2 linked regions of the Streptomyces venezuelae genome follow. The protein of the gene in region 2 interacts with the protein of the main gene of each other region in a pairwise test. Links are inferred from orthologs where the notes say so. Each region holds a gene or a part of one and is shown on either strand. Other genes may lie near its edges. The genes, in order: DEJ46_RS29015 and DEJ46_RS03445.

Evidence for each region.
Region 1: the proteins of DEJ46_RS03445 (region 2) and DEJ46_RS29015 interact in binary tests that used the Bacillus subtilis proteins (3 or more experiments, as listed by UniProt). The link is inferred for Streptomyces venezuelae from one-to-one orthologs.

What each region holds. Positions count from the first base shown.
Region 1 is NZ_CP029194.1:6,338,119-6,345,018, reverse strand. What follows is about bases 1,274-5,031. They hold DEJ46_RS29015 (efflux RND transporter permease subunit), read right to left. Parts: upstream 4,648-5,031; coding sequence 1,474-4,647; downstream 1,274-1,473. Other genes in these bases: DEJ46_RS29010 (response regulator), read right to left, coding at 4,828-5,031; nadA (quinolinate synthase NadA), read left to right, coding at 1,274-1,399. In the rest of the region: more of nadA, read left to right, coding at 218-1,273; more of DEJ46_RS29010, read right to left, coding at 5,032-5,514; DEJ46_RS29005 (sensor histidine kinase), read right to left, coding at 5,511-6,749; PspA-associated protein PspAA, read right to left, coding at 6,847-6,900. UniProt on the Bacillus subtilis protein: Required for self-resistance to surfactin, an antimicrobial lipopeptide surfactant produced by B.subtilis. Also required for swarming motility.
Region 2 is NZ_CP029194.1:760,752-766,829, reverse strand. Bases 1,684-4,619 are described here. They hold DEJ46_RS03445 (MMPL family transporter), read right to left. Parts: upstream 4,250-4,619; coding sequence 2,117-4,249; downstream 1,684-2,116. Other genes in these bases: DEJ46_RS03440 (MarR family winged helix-turn-helix transcriptional regulator), read right to left, coding at 4,385-4,619; DEJ46_RS03450 (fasciclin domain-containing protein), read left to right, coding at 1,684-2,124. Outside these bases: DEJ46_RS03460 (anti-sigma factor domain-containing protein), read right to left, coding at 1-692; DEJ46_RS03455 (sigma-70 family RNA polymerase sigma factor), read right to left, coding at 689-1,273; more of DEJ46_RS03450, read left to right, coding at 1,495-1,683; more of DEJ46_RS03440, read right to left, coding at 4,620-4,879; DEJ46_RS03435 (molybdopterin-dependent oxidoreductase), read left to right, coding at 5,001-6,078.

The sequences.
Region 1 (6,900 bases), 5.6 Mb from region 2 along the record:
TACGGAGACTGCTTGCCGACGGTTGCAACCGGCGGTGTCCCGGATTCATTCCGGGCCGAGCGGGTCTTTCTCCTTTCATGCTCGCACACCCTGTCCGCGAGTGCGGACGGCGAATTCGTCACATCGACACTATGGACATCGTCAACGTGACGTGAAGCGGTTATGATAGATAGCGTCATTTCGACGAAAAGGCTTGTCCCGAAGACCCGAAGAAAGGGTGCGTGTCGTGACCACCGCCCAGCCCCTGGATGTCCAGCCGACGCCGCTCGCCCTGCTCCTGCTCGGCCGTGAGGCCGACCCGAAGAGCGAGCGCGGCGTGGAGTGCCCGGGCGACCTGCCGTCGCCCTCCGACCCGGACCTCGTGGAGCGCGCCCGCGCTGCCAAGGAGAAGCTCGGGGACAAGGTCTTCGTGCTCGGCCACCACTACCAGCGTGACGAGGTGATCCAGTTCGCCGACGTCACCGGCGACTCGTTCAAGCTCGCGCGCGACGCCGCAGCCAAGCCGGAGGCCGAGTACATCGTCTTCTGCGGTGTGCACTTCATGGCCGAGTCGGCCGACATCCTCACCACCGACGACCAGAAGGTCGTTCTGCCGGACCTGGCGGCCGGCTGCTCGATGGCCGACATGGCCACCGCCGAGCAGGTCGCCGAGTGCTGGGACGTGCTGACCGAGGCCGGCGTGGCCGAGCAGGTCGTGCCCGTCTCGTACATGAACTCCTCGGCCGACATCAAGGCCTTCACCGGCAAGCACGGGGGCACGATCTGCACCTCGTCGAACGCCAAGCGCGCCTTGGACTGGGCCTTCGAGCAGGGCGAGAAGGTTCTTTTCCTGCCGGACCAGCACCTGGGCCGCAACACCGCCGTCCGCGACATGGGCATGTCCCTGGACGACTGCGTGCTCTACAACCCGCACAAGCCCAACGGCGGGCTCACCGTCGAGGAGCTGCGCAGCGCCAAGATGATCCTGTGGCGCGGGCACTGCTCGGTGCACGGCCGCTTCTCGCTGGACTCGGTCAACGACGTCCGCGAGCGCATCCCGGGCGTGAACGTGCTGGTCCACCCGGAGTGCAAGCACGAGGTCGTCGCCGCCGCGGACTACGTGGGCTCGACCGAGTACATCATCAACACCCTGGACGCGGCCCCGGCCGGCTCGAAGTGGGCGATCGGCACCGAGCTGAACCTGGTCCGCCGTGTCGCCAACGCGCACCCGGACAAGGAGATCGTCTTCCTCGACAAGACGGTCTGCTTCTGCTCGACCATGAACCGCATCGACCTGCCGCACCTGGTGTGGACCCTGGAGTCGCTGGCCGAGGGCAACCTCGTCAACCAGATCCAGGTCGACAAGGAGACGGAGAGCTTCGCCAAGCTCGCCCTGGAGCGGATGCTGGCGCTGCCGTAACGGTTCTCCGGTACGTACGCCGAAGGGGCGCCCCGCGAACTCGCGGGGCGCCCCTTCCGTCCGTCACCCGGTGATCAGTCGAGGATGTCCAGCAGGGTGGCGTCCACCGGGGTCACGTCCCCCTGGTCCGGGATCTCCGTCTTCTCGCCCTTCCTGGCCGCCTTGGTCGCCTTCTCGCCCTTCTTCGCCGCCTTCTTCTTCGCGCGGCGCTCCTTGCGGAGCTCCACCATCGCGTAGAGCGTCGGGACGAGAAGCAGGGTCAGCAGCGTCGAGGTGACCAGGCCGCCGATCACGACCACGGCGAGCGGCTGGGCGATGAAGCCGCCCTCGCCGGTGATGCCGAGGGCCATCGGCAGCAGGGCGAAGATCGTCGCCAGGGCGGTCATGAGGATCGGGCGGAGCCGGTGCCGGCCACCCTCGATCACCGCTTCGACGACGCCGAGGCCCTGGGCCCGGTACTGGTTGATCAGGTCGATCAGGACGATCGCGTTGGTCACGACGATGCCGATGAGCATCAGCATGCCGATCATCGCCGGAACGCCCATCGCGGTGTCGGTGACCACGAGCAGACCGATCGCGCCGGTCGCCGCGAAGGGGATCGAGACCAGCAGGATCAGCGGCTGGATCAGCGACCGGAAGGTCGCCACGAGCAGCATGAAGACGATCGCGACGGCCGCGAGCATCGCCAGGAACAGGTTGAGGAAGGCCTCGGACTGGTCCTCGGAGACACCGCCGATGCTGACGCCGGCGCCCTCGGGCAGGTCCAGCGCGTCGATCTTCGACTGGAGCGAGGCGCTGACCGCGCCGGTGTTGTCACCGGTCGGCTTGGCCGTGACCGTCGCCGCGCGGGCGCCGTCGATCCGGGTCATGGAGACCGGGCCGGGGACCAGCTCGACGGTGGCGATGTCGCCCAGCTTCACCGGGCCGAGCGGCAGGGCCTTGAGCTCGGCGAGGGTGGTGGCGGGCTTCGCCGAGGTGATGAGGACGTCCCGCTCGCTGTCGTCGAGGATCGCCTTGGCGGCCGGGGTGCCCCGGACGGCCTGGGCGACCACCATGCCCAGCGTGCCGGTGTCGAAGCCCGCGTCGGCCGCCTTGGCGTTGGCCTTGACGGAGATGCGCGGGACGGACTGCGAGAGGTCGCTCTGGACGTCGGTGACGTCCTTCATCCCGGCGATCGCCGTGCGGACCTGCTCGGAGGCCTGCTCCAGGACCTTCGCGTCGGCGGCCTTGACGACCACGCTCAGGTCCTGGCTGCCGAAGCCGTCGCCGGCCGCGATGGTGGTGTCGCCGATGCCGTCGAGGCCCGCGAGCGCCTTCTCGACGGAGTCGCGGACCTTCTCGTAGGCGTCCGAGCTCTCCAGGCTGACCTTGTACGAGGCCTGGTTGGAGCCGGTGCCGCCGCCGAAGGCCGCCATGAAGCCGGAGGAACCGACGGTGACCTGGTAGTCCTTGACGCCCTCGGTCTCCGCGAGGACCTTCTCGACCTTCTTCGCGGCCTCGTCGGAGGCGCTCAGGCTGGTGCCGGGCGCCAGCTCCTGGCGGATGCTGAGCACCTCCTGCTCGCCCGGGTCGAAGAAGTTCGTCTTCAGGAGGCCGCCCATGCCGAAGGTGAGGACCAGGACGACGAGGGCGATGGCCACGCTGGTGAGCCTGCGCCGGGTCGCGAAGCGCAGGACCGGCACGTACGCGCGCTGGAGCCGGCTCTTCTCCTCCTTCTCCTCGGCCAGTCGACGGGCCTCCTCCGGGTCCTCCGACGTGCCCTTGGGGGCGCGCAGGAACCAGTACGAGAGGACCGGGACCACGGTCAGGGAGACGAGCAGCGAGGCGAGCAGGGCCGCCGTCACCGTCAGCGAGAAGGAGCCGAACAGCTCGCCGACCATGCCCCCGACCAGGCCGATCGGCAGGAAGACGGCGACGGTGGTGAGGGTCGAGGAGGTGACGGCGCCGGCCACCTCGCGGACCGCGGTGACGATCGCGGCCTGGCGCTCCTCGCCGTAGCCCAGGTGGCGCTTGATGTTCTCCAGGACCACGATCGAGTCGTCGACGACCCGGCCGATGGCGATGGTGAGCGCGCCGAGGGTCAGCATGTTGAGCGAGAGGTCGCGGGTCCACAGCACGATCAGGGCCAGGACGACCGACAGCGGGATGGAGACCGCGGTGACCAGGGTCGAGCGGATCGACGTCAGGAAGACCAGGATCACCAGGACGGCCATGACGAGGCCGAGCGCGCCCTCCGTGGTCAGGCCGGAGATCGCCTTGGCGACGGCCGGGCCCTGATCGGAGACGACGGTCAGCTCGGCGCCCGCGCCGAGGTCGCGGCGCAGCTCGGGCAGCTTCTCCTCGACGGCGTCGGAGATGGCGACGGCGCTGCCGTCCTTGTCCATGGTGGCCATGACGGCGAGGCTGGGCTTGCCGTTCGTGCGGGTGAGGGAGACGCGCTGGGACTCCTCCTGGCGGACGGTGGCGACGTCGCCGAGGCGGACCGCCTTGCCCTTGCCGGGGGTGGCCGACGGGATGCGCAGGTCCTCGATCTGCCGCAGGGAGGTGTAGCCGCCGCCGACCTGGATCGTGCGGCTCTTGCCGGCCTCGGAGAAGGAGCCGGCCGGCATCGTGGCGCCGCCGGAGCGGAGCACCTCGGCGAGCTTCATGGTGCTGAGGCCGGCCGCGGCGAGCTTGCGCTCGTCCGGGGTGACCGAGACCTGGAGGTCCTGGACGCCGTCGATCGAGACCTGGCCGACGCCCTCGATGTCCTCCAGGGCGGGGACGACGGTCTTCTGCAGCTGGTCGGCGAGAGCCTGCGGGTCCTTGTCCGAGGAGGCGGCGAGGACGACGGTCGGCATGTCGTCCGTCGAGCCGGCGACGACCTGCGGGTCGACGGAGTCGGGCAGCTGGGCGCGGGCGCGGTTCACCGCCTGCTGGACGTCGGCGACGAGCTGCTTGGTCGACTCGTCGCCGTAGTCGAAGGACGCCATGATGACGGCGCTGCCCTCGGAGGCGGTGGAGGTGACCGACTTCAGACCGTCGACGGCCTTGAGACTGTTCTCCAGCGGCTCGACGACCTGCTTCTCGACCACATCGGGAGAGGCGCCCTGGTACGGGGCGAGGACCGAGACCATGGGGAGCTCGATCGAGGGCAGCAACTGCTGCTTCAGCTGCGGTATCGCGATCGCCCCGAACACGATCGCGACGATGGACATCAGCCCGATCAGGGCCCGTTGCGCGAGGCTGAATCTGGACAGCCAGGACATGGGGTCTCTCTTCTGTGGCGTACTCGTCGGCAGGCGGGAGCAGCCAAGACCCCGGCCGTCAACCGCCGGAGGTGCCCTCCCCGCCTATACGATCTGCCATCCCCCGCCGGAAGTCCTCGGCCCCCGGGTCCACATCCTTGTCCCGCGCATACCGCGTCTGGAGTACGCCGGGGCCTTCGGTCACTCCACCCTCGGACGTACCAGTCCCGATTCGTACGCCGTGACGACCAGCTGGGCGCGGTCGCGGGCGCCGAGCTTGGCCATGGTCCGGTTGACATGCGTCTTCACGGTGAGCGGGCTGACGTCGAGCCGCTCGGCGATCTCGTCGTTGGAGAGGCCGCCGCCGACGAGGACGAGGACCTCGCGCTCGCGGGCGGTGAGCGCGGCGAGCCGCTCGGAGTAGGGCCGGTCGCCCTCGGCGGGTTCGAGCCCGCCGCCCTGGGCGAGGAAGGTGGCGATGAGGCCCTTGGTCGCGGCCGGGGAGAGCAGCGCCTCGCCGGCGTGGGCGATCCGGATCGCGCCGAGCAGCTCCTCCGGTTCGGCGCCCTTGCCGAGGAAGCCGGAGGCCCCGGCGCGCAGGGACTGCACGACGTACTCGTCGACCTCGAAGGTGGTGAGCATGACGATGCGTACGGCCGACAGCTCGGGGTCCGCGGTGATCGCGCGGGTCGCGGCGAGGCCGTCCGTGCCGGGCATCCGGATGTCCATGAGGACGACGTCCGGCCGCTCGGCGCGGGCCAGGTCGACGGCCTGGGCGCCGTCGGCGGCCTCGCCGACCACCTCCATGTCCGGTTCGGAGTCGACCAGGACCTTGAAGGCGCTGCGGAGCAGGGCCTGGTCGTCGGCGAGCAGTACCCGGATCGTCATGCGTCCTCCCCCGTACGGGTCGTCACGGGCAGTATCGCCTGGACGCGGAAGCCGCCGCCGTAGCGGGGTGCGGCGGTCAGGGTGCCGCCGAGGGCGCTGACCCGCTCGCGCATGCCGAGGAGGCCGTGGCCACCGGAGTCGGCGGGGACGCCGGGCTGCGGGGTGCCGTTGTCGAGGACGGTGATCTCGACCGTACGGCCCACCCTGACGACGCTCACCTCCGCCTCGGCGTCCGGTCCCGCGTGCTTGCGGACGTTGGTGAGGGCCTCCTGCACGATCCGGTACGCGGCCAGGTCGACCGTCGCGGGCAGCGCCCCGTCGCCGTCCGCGCGTGCCAGGGCGACCGGAAGGCCGGCCTTGCGGAAGCTGTCGAGGAGCCCGTCGAGGACGGCGAGGCCGGGGGCGGGCTCGGTGGGCGCCTCGGGGTCGCCGGACTGGCGCAGCAGCCCGACGGTGGCGCGGAGCTCGTCGAGGGCGGAGCGGCTGGCCTCGCGGACGTGTGCGAGGGCCTCCTTGGCCTGGTCGGGGCGCTTGTCCATGACGTGGGCGGCGACCCCGGCCTGGACGTTGACCAGGGCGATGTGGTGGGCGACGACGTCGTGGAGGTCGCGGGCGATGCGCAGCCGCTCCTCGGCGACCCGACGGCCCGCCTCCTCCTCGCGGGTGCGTTCGGCCCGCTCGGCCCGCTCGCGGATCGCGTCGACGAAGGCGCGACGGCTGCGGACGGCGTCCCCGGCCGCGGCGGCCATGCCGGTCCAGGCGAAGACGCCGAGGTTCTCCTGCGCGTACCAGCTGGTCGGGCCGAAGATCATGGCGGCGGCGGTGAGGAGCGCCATCGTGACGAGCCCGACGCGCCAGGTGGTGTGGCGGTCGGTGCGGGCGGCGACCGTGTAGAGCGCGACGACGGCGCTCATCGCGATCGGGGCGGGACGGACGTCGTCGACCAGCTCCACGAAGCAGATCGTGACCGTGAAGCAGAGCACCGCGAAGGGGCGCCGGCGGCGCAGCACCAGCGCGGCGGCCCCGATGGCCATGATCAGCACGCTTCCCGCGTCGGGGGCGCGGTCACCGAAGGTCGGCCCCTCCGGGCTGCCGTGCGGGTCGGTGAAAGAGGCGGCGATCATGCAGACGAGCGTGCCGGCGGCGATGGTCGCGTCGAAGGCGAGCGGGTGGGCGCGGAACCAGTCGCGGAGGCGGACGTAGAGGGTGCCGGTGGCAGGGCCGGTGGGGGTCACGTCGAAGAACGGTACGGGGAAAGCGCCCGCGGCGGGAAAGCACGGTGCCCCACCGCCCCGGTGGGGGCGAGGGGGCACCGAAGGCGCGGGGTGGACGTCAGCCCGGGATCAGGCCGTCGTCGCGGAGCATCGCTCGGACCTCGTCGAGGCC
Region 2 (6,078 bases):
GGTTCGACGGTGACTCCCACCCCCGACGCCCGGTTCACGGGGCCGTCGAGGAGGGTCGCCTCGGCGGTGGCCCCCGGGTCCATCAGCCCCGCGGACCGCATGGTGCCCCCGTCGTCGTACCAGAGCTGGTAGACCTTGCCGGCCGGTGGCGGCGCCATGCCGGAGGCCGCGAACACGGCCCGGTCGAGCTCGGCCGAGACGACGACCGTACCCACGGCGCCCCCGTCGAGCCGGGTGGTGGAGACCCTGGCGTCCGGAGCGGCCAGGACCTCGGCGACGGCGTCGTTCGCCTGGCGCGCGCGGGCCGTCTCCTGCCGGGCGTCCTCGGCCAGTCCGTGCTGCCAGGCCGTGACGCCACCGAGCCCGACGAGCGCGGCGAGGCAGGCCGCCAGCGCCCAGTGCGACCAACGGTGGAAGCCGCGCCGCCCGCGCCGGGGCCGCGCCGCCTTCGTGGTCGGCGGCGGATCCTGGCGGACGGCCGCGATCCGCCCCAGCACCCCGGCCCGCAGCGTGGCGGTCGGCGGCACCGCGACGGCGAGAGCGAGCCGGACCACGGTCTCGGAGAACTCCCGGACCTCCTGGGCGCACGAGGAGCACTCCGCCAGGTGGCGCCGGACGGCCGCGTGCTCCTCGGAGTCCAGAGCGCCGAGCGCGTACGCGCCGGTCAGCATGTGCGGATCGACGGCGTTCACGCGCCCACCCCCAGGCAGTCCCGGAGCCGGACGAGACCGTCACGCATCCGCGCCTTGACGGTGCCCAGCGGTACGGCCAGCAGTTCCGCGACCTCGCGATAGGTGAGGCCCCGGTAGTACGCGAGGGTCACCGACTGGCGCTGCAGCTCGGTGAGACCACGCAGACAGCGCCGGACCTGCTCCCGCTCCAGCCTGCCCTCCACCTGCTCGACCACCTCGTCGTAGGCGGCCGTGTGCTCCAGGAGCGCCACCCGCTTCTCACGGTTCGACGCCGCCTGCTCCGAGCGCACCCGGTCGACGGCCCTGCGGTGCGCGAGCGTCAGGACCCACGTCATCACCGACCCCCGCGCCGGCTGGTAGCGGGCCGCGGACCGCCACACCTCGACCAGCACCTCCTGGGCGACCTCCTCCGACTGCGCCGCGTCGCGCAGCACGGTACGGACGAGCCCCAGCACCGGCCCGGACACGGCCTCGAAGACGGCGGTGAAAGCCTCCTGGTCGCCGAGCGCCACGCGCCCCATCAGCTCGGGAAGGTCCGGAGCCGCCGGCCGGACACTGCCGATCCACACGTTCTCTGTCACCGGCGGTTTCCTCCAGGAATCACTTGGCTACGTGAAGGATTCGGAGCCGACGGCCCGGCGGACGGGCCGCGTGGCGGAAATCCGTGCGCGGCTCCGCCGCCGAGGCGGGTCGGTCGATCCTCATCACTCCTTCGGGTGTACGGAGGCATCCGGATGCGGCCGCGCGCCGAATGGCCTGTGTGGGTCACCGACCGGTGGACCCCGGAGCCTCAGGAGTGAGCATGAACACCCAGACCTGCCGCCGTGCCGCCATCGCCGTGACCGCCGCCGTGCTGTTGCCGCTGGGTCTGACCGCCTGTTCGGCCGGTGCGGCGAGCGACGGGGCGGCGGCTCCGGCAGCCGCCTCGTCCGGGCCGGGCGCCGTCGGCACGACGGCCGGCGACCCCTTCGGCCCCGGGTGCGCCTCGGTGCCCGAGGAGGGTGCCGGCTCCTTCGACGGGATGGCGAAGGAACCGGTGGCGACCGCCGCGTCGAACAACCCCGAACTGTCCACGCTGGTCGCGGCCGTCAAGCAGGCGGGTCTCGTCGACACGCTGAACAACGCGAAGGACATCACGGTGTTCGCGCCGACCGACGCCGCATTCGCCAAGATCCCGAAGGCCGACCTGGACAAGGTCCTCGCCGACAAGGCGATGCTGAAGGACATCCTCACGTATCACGTCGTGGGCCGGAAGCTGACCCCGCAGCAGCTCGAGAACGGCTCCTTCGAGACCCTCCAGACGGGCACGCTGACCACCGAGGGCTCCGGCGAGTCCTTCACGGTCGACGACTCCGCGAAGGTGGTCTGCGGCAACGTCCCCACCGCCAACGGCACGGTCTACGTCGTCGACACCGTGCTGATGCCTAAGTAGGCCCGGCACCCTCCCGAGCCGTACCGGTGTTCTCCGGACCCGTCGCGCGCCGGCTGAGCTCGCCCGGCCACCACGCGACGGGGCCGAGGTCCCGGACGAGGGCCGGCACGAGCAGCGAGCGGACGACGAGGGTGTCCAGGAGCACGCCGAACGCGACGATGAAGGCGATCTGCGCCAGGAAGGCGAGCGGGATGACGCCCAGGGCCGCGAAGGTGGCGGCCAGGACGACACCGGCGGAGGTGATGACCCCGCCGGTGGCGGTCAGACCGCGCAGGACGCCCTCCCGGACCCCGTGCCGCAGCGACTCCTCACGGACCCGGGACATCAGGAAGATGTTGTAGTCCACGCCGAGCGCGACCAGGAACACGAACCCGTAGAGCGGCACCGAGGAGTCCGTACCGGTGAATCCGAAGACGTACCGGAAGACCAGGGCCGAGACCCCGAGCGTCGCGAGGAAGTTCAGGGCGACCGTGGCGACGAGCAGCAGCGGCATCAGCAGGGAGCGGAGGAGGCCGACGAGGATGGTCAGGATGACGGCGAGCACCACCGGAACGATCAGCGTCCGGTCGCGTTCGGCGGTCCGTCGGGTGTCGTAGCGCTGTGCCGTGTAGCCGCCGACCAGGGCGTCGGCCTGCGGCACGGCGTGCACGGCCGAGCGGAGCCGGGCGACGGTCGCCGCGGCGGCCTCGCTGTCCGCCGCGTCGGACAGGGTCACGTCGATCCGGACCCGTCCGTCGACGACCAGCGGCGCACCGGCGCCGGGCCGGCCCGAGGCGGTCACGGCGTCGGCCGAGTCCACTCCCTCGACGTTCTCGGCAGCCGCCGTCACCTCGGCGAGCGAGCCGGCCCCGGCGATCACGATCGCCGGGTTGCCCGCCCCGCCCGGGAAGTGCCGGCCGAGCGTCTCCTGCGCGGCCACGGAAGGGGCGTCGTTCACGAAGATCTCGTCGAGCGGAACCCCCTTGGACTCCAGGACCGGGGCGAAGGCGGCGCAGGCGAGCAGTCCGGCGAGCGTCGCCGCCCAGACCTTGCGCGGGGCCCGGTCCACCAGGGCGGCGACCCGCCGCCAGATGCCGGTGCCGCCGCCCTCGGCGTCGGCCGGGCGGGGCTTGGCCGGCCAGTACGCGGCGCGGCCGAGCAGGACCAGGACGGCGGGCAGGAAGGTCAGGGTGCTCAGGACCGCGCAGACGATGCCGATGGCGCCGACGGGTCCGAGGGCCCGGTTGTTCGTCAGATCGCTGAACAGCAGCGCGAGCAGGCCGAGCGCCACGGTGGCCGCGCTGGCCGTGATCGGCCCGGCAGACCGGCGCAGCGCCGCACGCATGGCGGGGAAGCGGTCGTCCTCGTGGCGGGCGAGCTCCTCGCGGTAGCGGGCGGCGAGGAGGAGGGCGTAGTCGGTGGCGGCGCCGATCACCAGGATGGACAGGATGCCCTGGACCTGACCGTCGACCCGGACGATGCCGTGGTCGGCGAGGACGTAGACGACGGCGCAGGCCAGGGCGAGGGAGAGCACCGCGCCGACGATGATGACCAGGGGCAGCAGCACGCTGCGGTACACGAGCAGCAGGATGAGCAGCACCGTCACCAGGGCGACCGCGAGCAGCAGCCCGTCGATGCCGGCGAAGGCGTCCGACAGGTCGGCCTGGGTGGCGGCGGGACCGGCCAATTGCACGGTGGTCCCGGGTACCGCGGAGGCGGCCTCGTCGATCGCTTCGAGCGTGGGCGCCAGCTCCTCGCCGAGGTCGGGACGGAGCTGGACGACTCCGCGCAGCGCCTCGCCGTCCTCGGAGGGCAGGGCCGGGGACGGGGAGCCGACGATCCCGGGCCGACCGGTGAGCGTGGCCAGCGCGCCGGTGGCGGCGGTCTGCGCCTCCGGACCGAGCTGCCCGCCGGCGGGCGCGGTCCAGACGACCAGCGCGGGGAGCGTCTCCTCCTGGCGGAAGGCCCGCTGGGCCTCGATCACCCGGGTGGATTCGGCGCTGCGCGGGAGGAAGGCGGCCTGGTCGTTGGTGGCCACCTCGCCGAGCTTCCCCGCGTAGGGGCCGAGGCCGCCGCCGACGGCGAGCCAGAGGACGAGCAGGACGAGGGGCAGCAGACGGGCGGCCCATCGCATGGGGCGGGTCATGCGGACTCCAGGGAGGGGTCTCTCGGTACGGAACCAGTATCTCAAGGAGAAAGAATCTCAATGATTGAGAGAGATTGAATCATGGGGAACCGCACGAAGGGGCACGGGGTGGCGAGAGGCTGCGCGACGGCCCGGTCAGCGGCGTGGGACGCGCAGGTCGCCGAGTTCCTCGTTGAGCGCTTCCAGGAAACGCACGGCCGCGGCGAGCTCCTCGGCGTCGAACCGCAGCCGGGCCCGCTCCGCCGCCTGCGCCAGCGGCATGAAGTAGCTGCGTGCGGCGGCCTTCGCACCGTCCACGTAGTGCACGTGGACGACCCTGCGATCGGCGCTCTCCCGGGAGCGCCGGATGTGCCCGGCCCGTTCGAGCCGGTCGAGACAGGCCGTGACCGCTCCCGAGGTCAACCCCAGGTGCTCCCTCAGACGGCCCGGTGTCAGCGGCTCAGGGCTGTCCAGGACGACCGAGAGCGCCTGCACGTCCGTGGGATGCAGTCCCTGCGCGGCCGCGAAACCGTGCACCAGCCGGTTGATCTCGCCGTTCGTGCGCCGCAGCGCCCGGGCGAAACTCTGCGCGTCACCCGGCGCGCCCCCGGGCGCGGTTCCACCGGTCTCGGAATCCTCTGTACTGGCCACATGATCAGCCTATAGAAGCCGGCCTGCGCGGCCGGTCCATGGGTGGCGCCGGCACCGCACCGCCGTCCTCCTTCCAGGTGAATCGGCCCGTCCGGAGCGCCTTCGATGCCGAATGGGGAACATGACCCTCTCCGAGTCACCACGTGAGCCGACCCGCACGGACCGGCTCCTGGCCGCCGTCGGCGGCCTGCTCGCCGGATACGTCTCGCTGGCCGTCGCGGACATCGTCGCCCACTGGGTACGGCCCGAGGCGAGCCCCGTCCCCGCCGTCGGCGGCGCCGTCGTCGACCACACCCCGGCGGCCGTCAAGGAGTGGGCGATCCGCGAGTTCGGCGAGGCCGACAAGGCCGTCCTCCAGCTCGGCATCCTGGTCATCCTCGGGATCCTCGCCATCGGGATCGGGCTCCTCGCCCTGCGCCACCGCCTGCTCGGCTCGGCGGCGGTCGGCGCCTTCGGCGTCCTCGGGGCCCTGGCCGCCGTCACCCGCCCCGACTCGGACTCCGCCCTCGACGCCGTGCCCTCGCTCGTGGGGGCCGTGGCGGGCGCGATCCTGCTCTTCGGCCTGATCGGCCTCCTCTTCGCCCGGAGAGCCCGCACGGGAATCGGGGGCGCCCGCGCCGACCGCCGGAACTTCCTGGTCGTGGCCGCGTCCGCCGGCCTCGCGGCGACCGGCGCCGCCGCCGTCGCCAGGGCGATCGGCAGCCCCGCCGAGGAGAACGCCGCCGCATCCCGCGCGGCCCTGAGGCTGCCGGAGCCCGCGTCCCCCGCCCCGCCCGTACCCTCCGGAGCCCAGCTCCGCGTCCCCGGCATCAGCCCCTTCGTCACACCCAACCGCGACTTCTACCGGGTCGACACGGCGCTCGTCGTGCCCCGGGTCGACGCCGACCGCTGGCGGCTGCGCGTCCACGGCAGCGGCGTACGCGAGGAACTCACCCTCACACTGCGGCAGCTGATGACCCGGCGGATCGTGGAGCGGGACATCACCCTGGCCTGCGTCTCCAACGAGGTCGGCGGTCCGTACGTCGGCAACGCCCGCTGGCTCGGCGTCTCCCTCGCCGACCTGCTCCGCGAGGCCGGCGTCCGGCCGCCGTCCGAAGGCGGTCCCGCCGACCAGCTCGTCGCCCGCTCCGTCGACGGCATGACCATCGGCACCCCCGTCGAGGCCGTCATGGACGGCCGAGACTCCCTCCTCGCCTTCG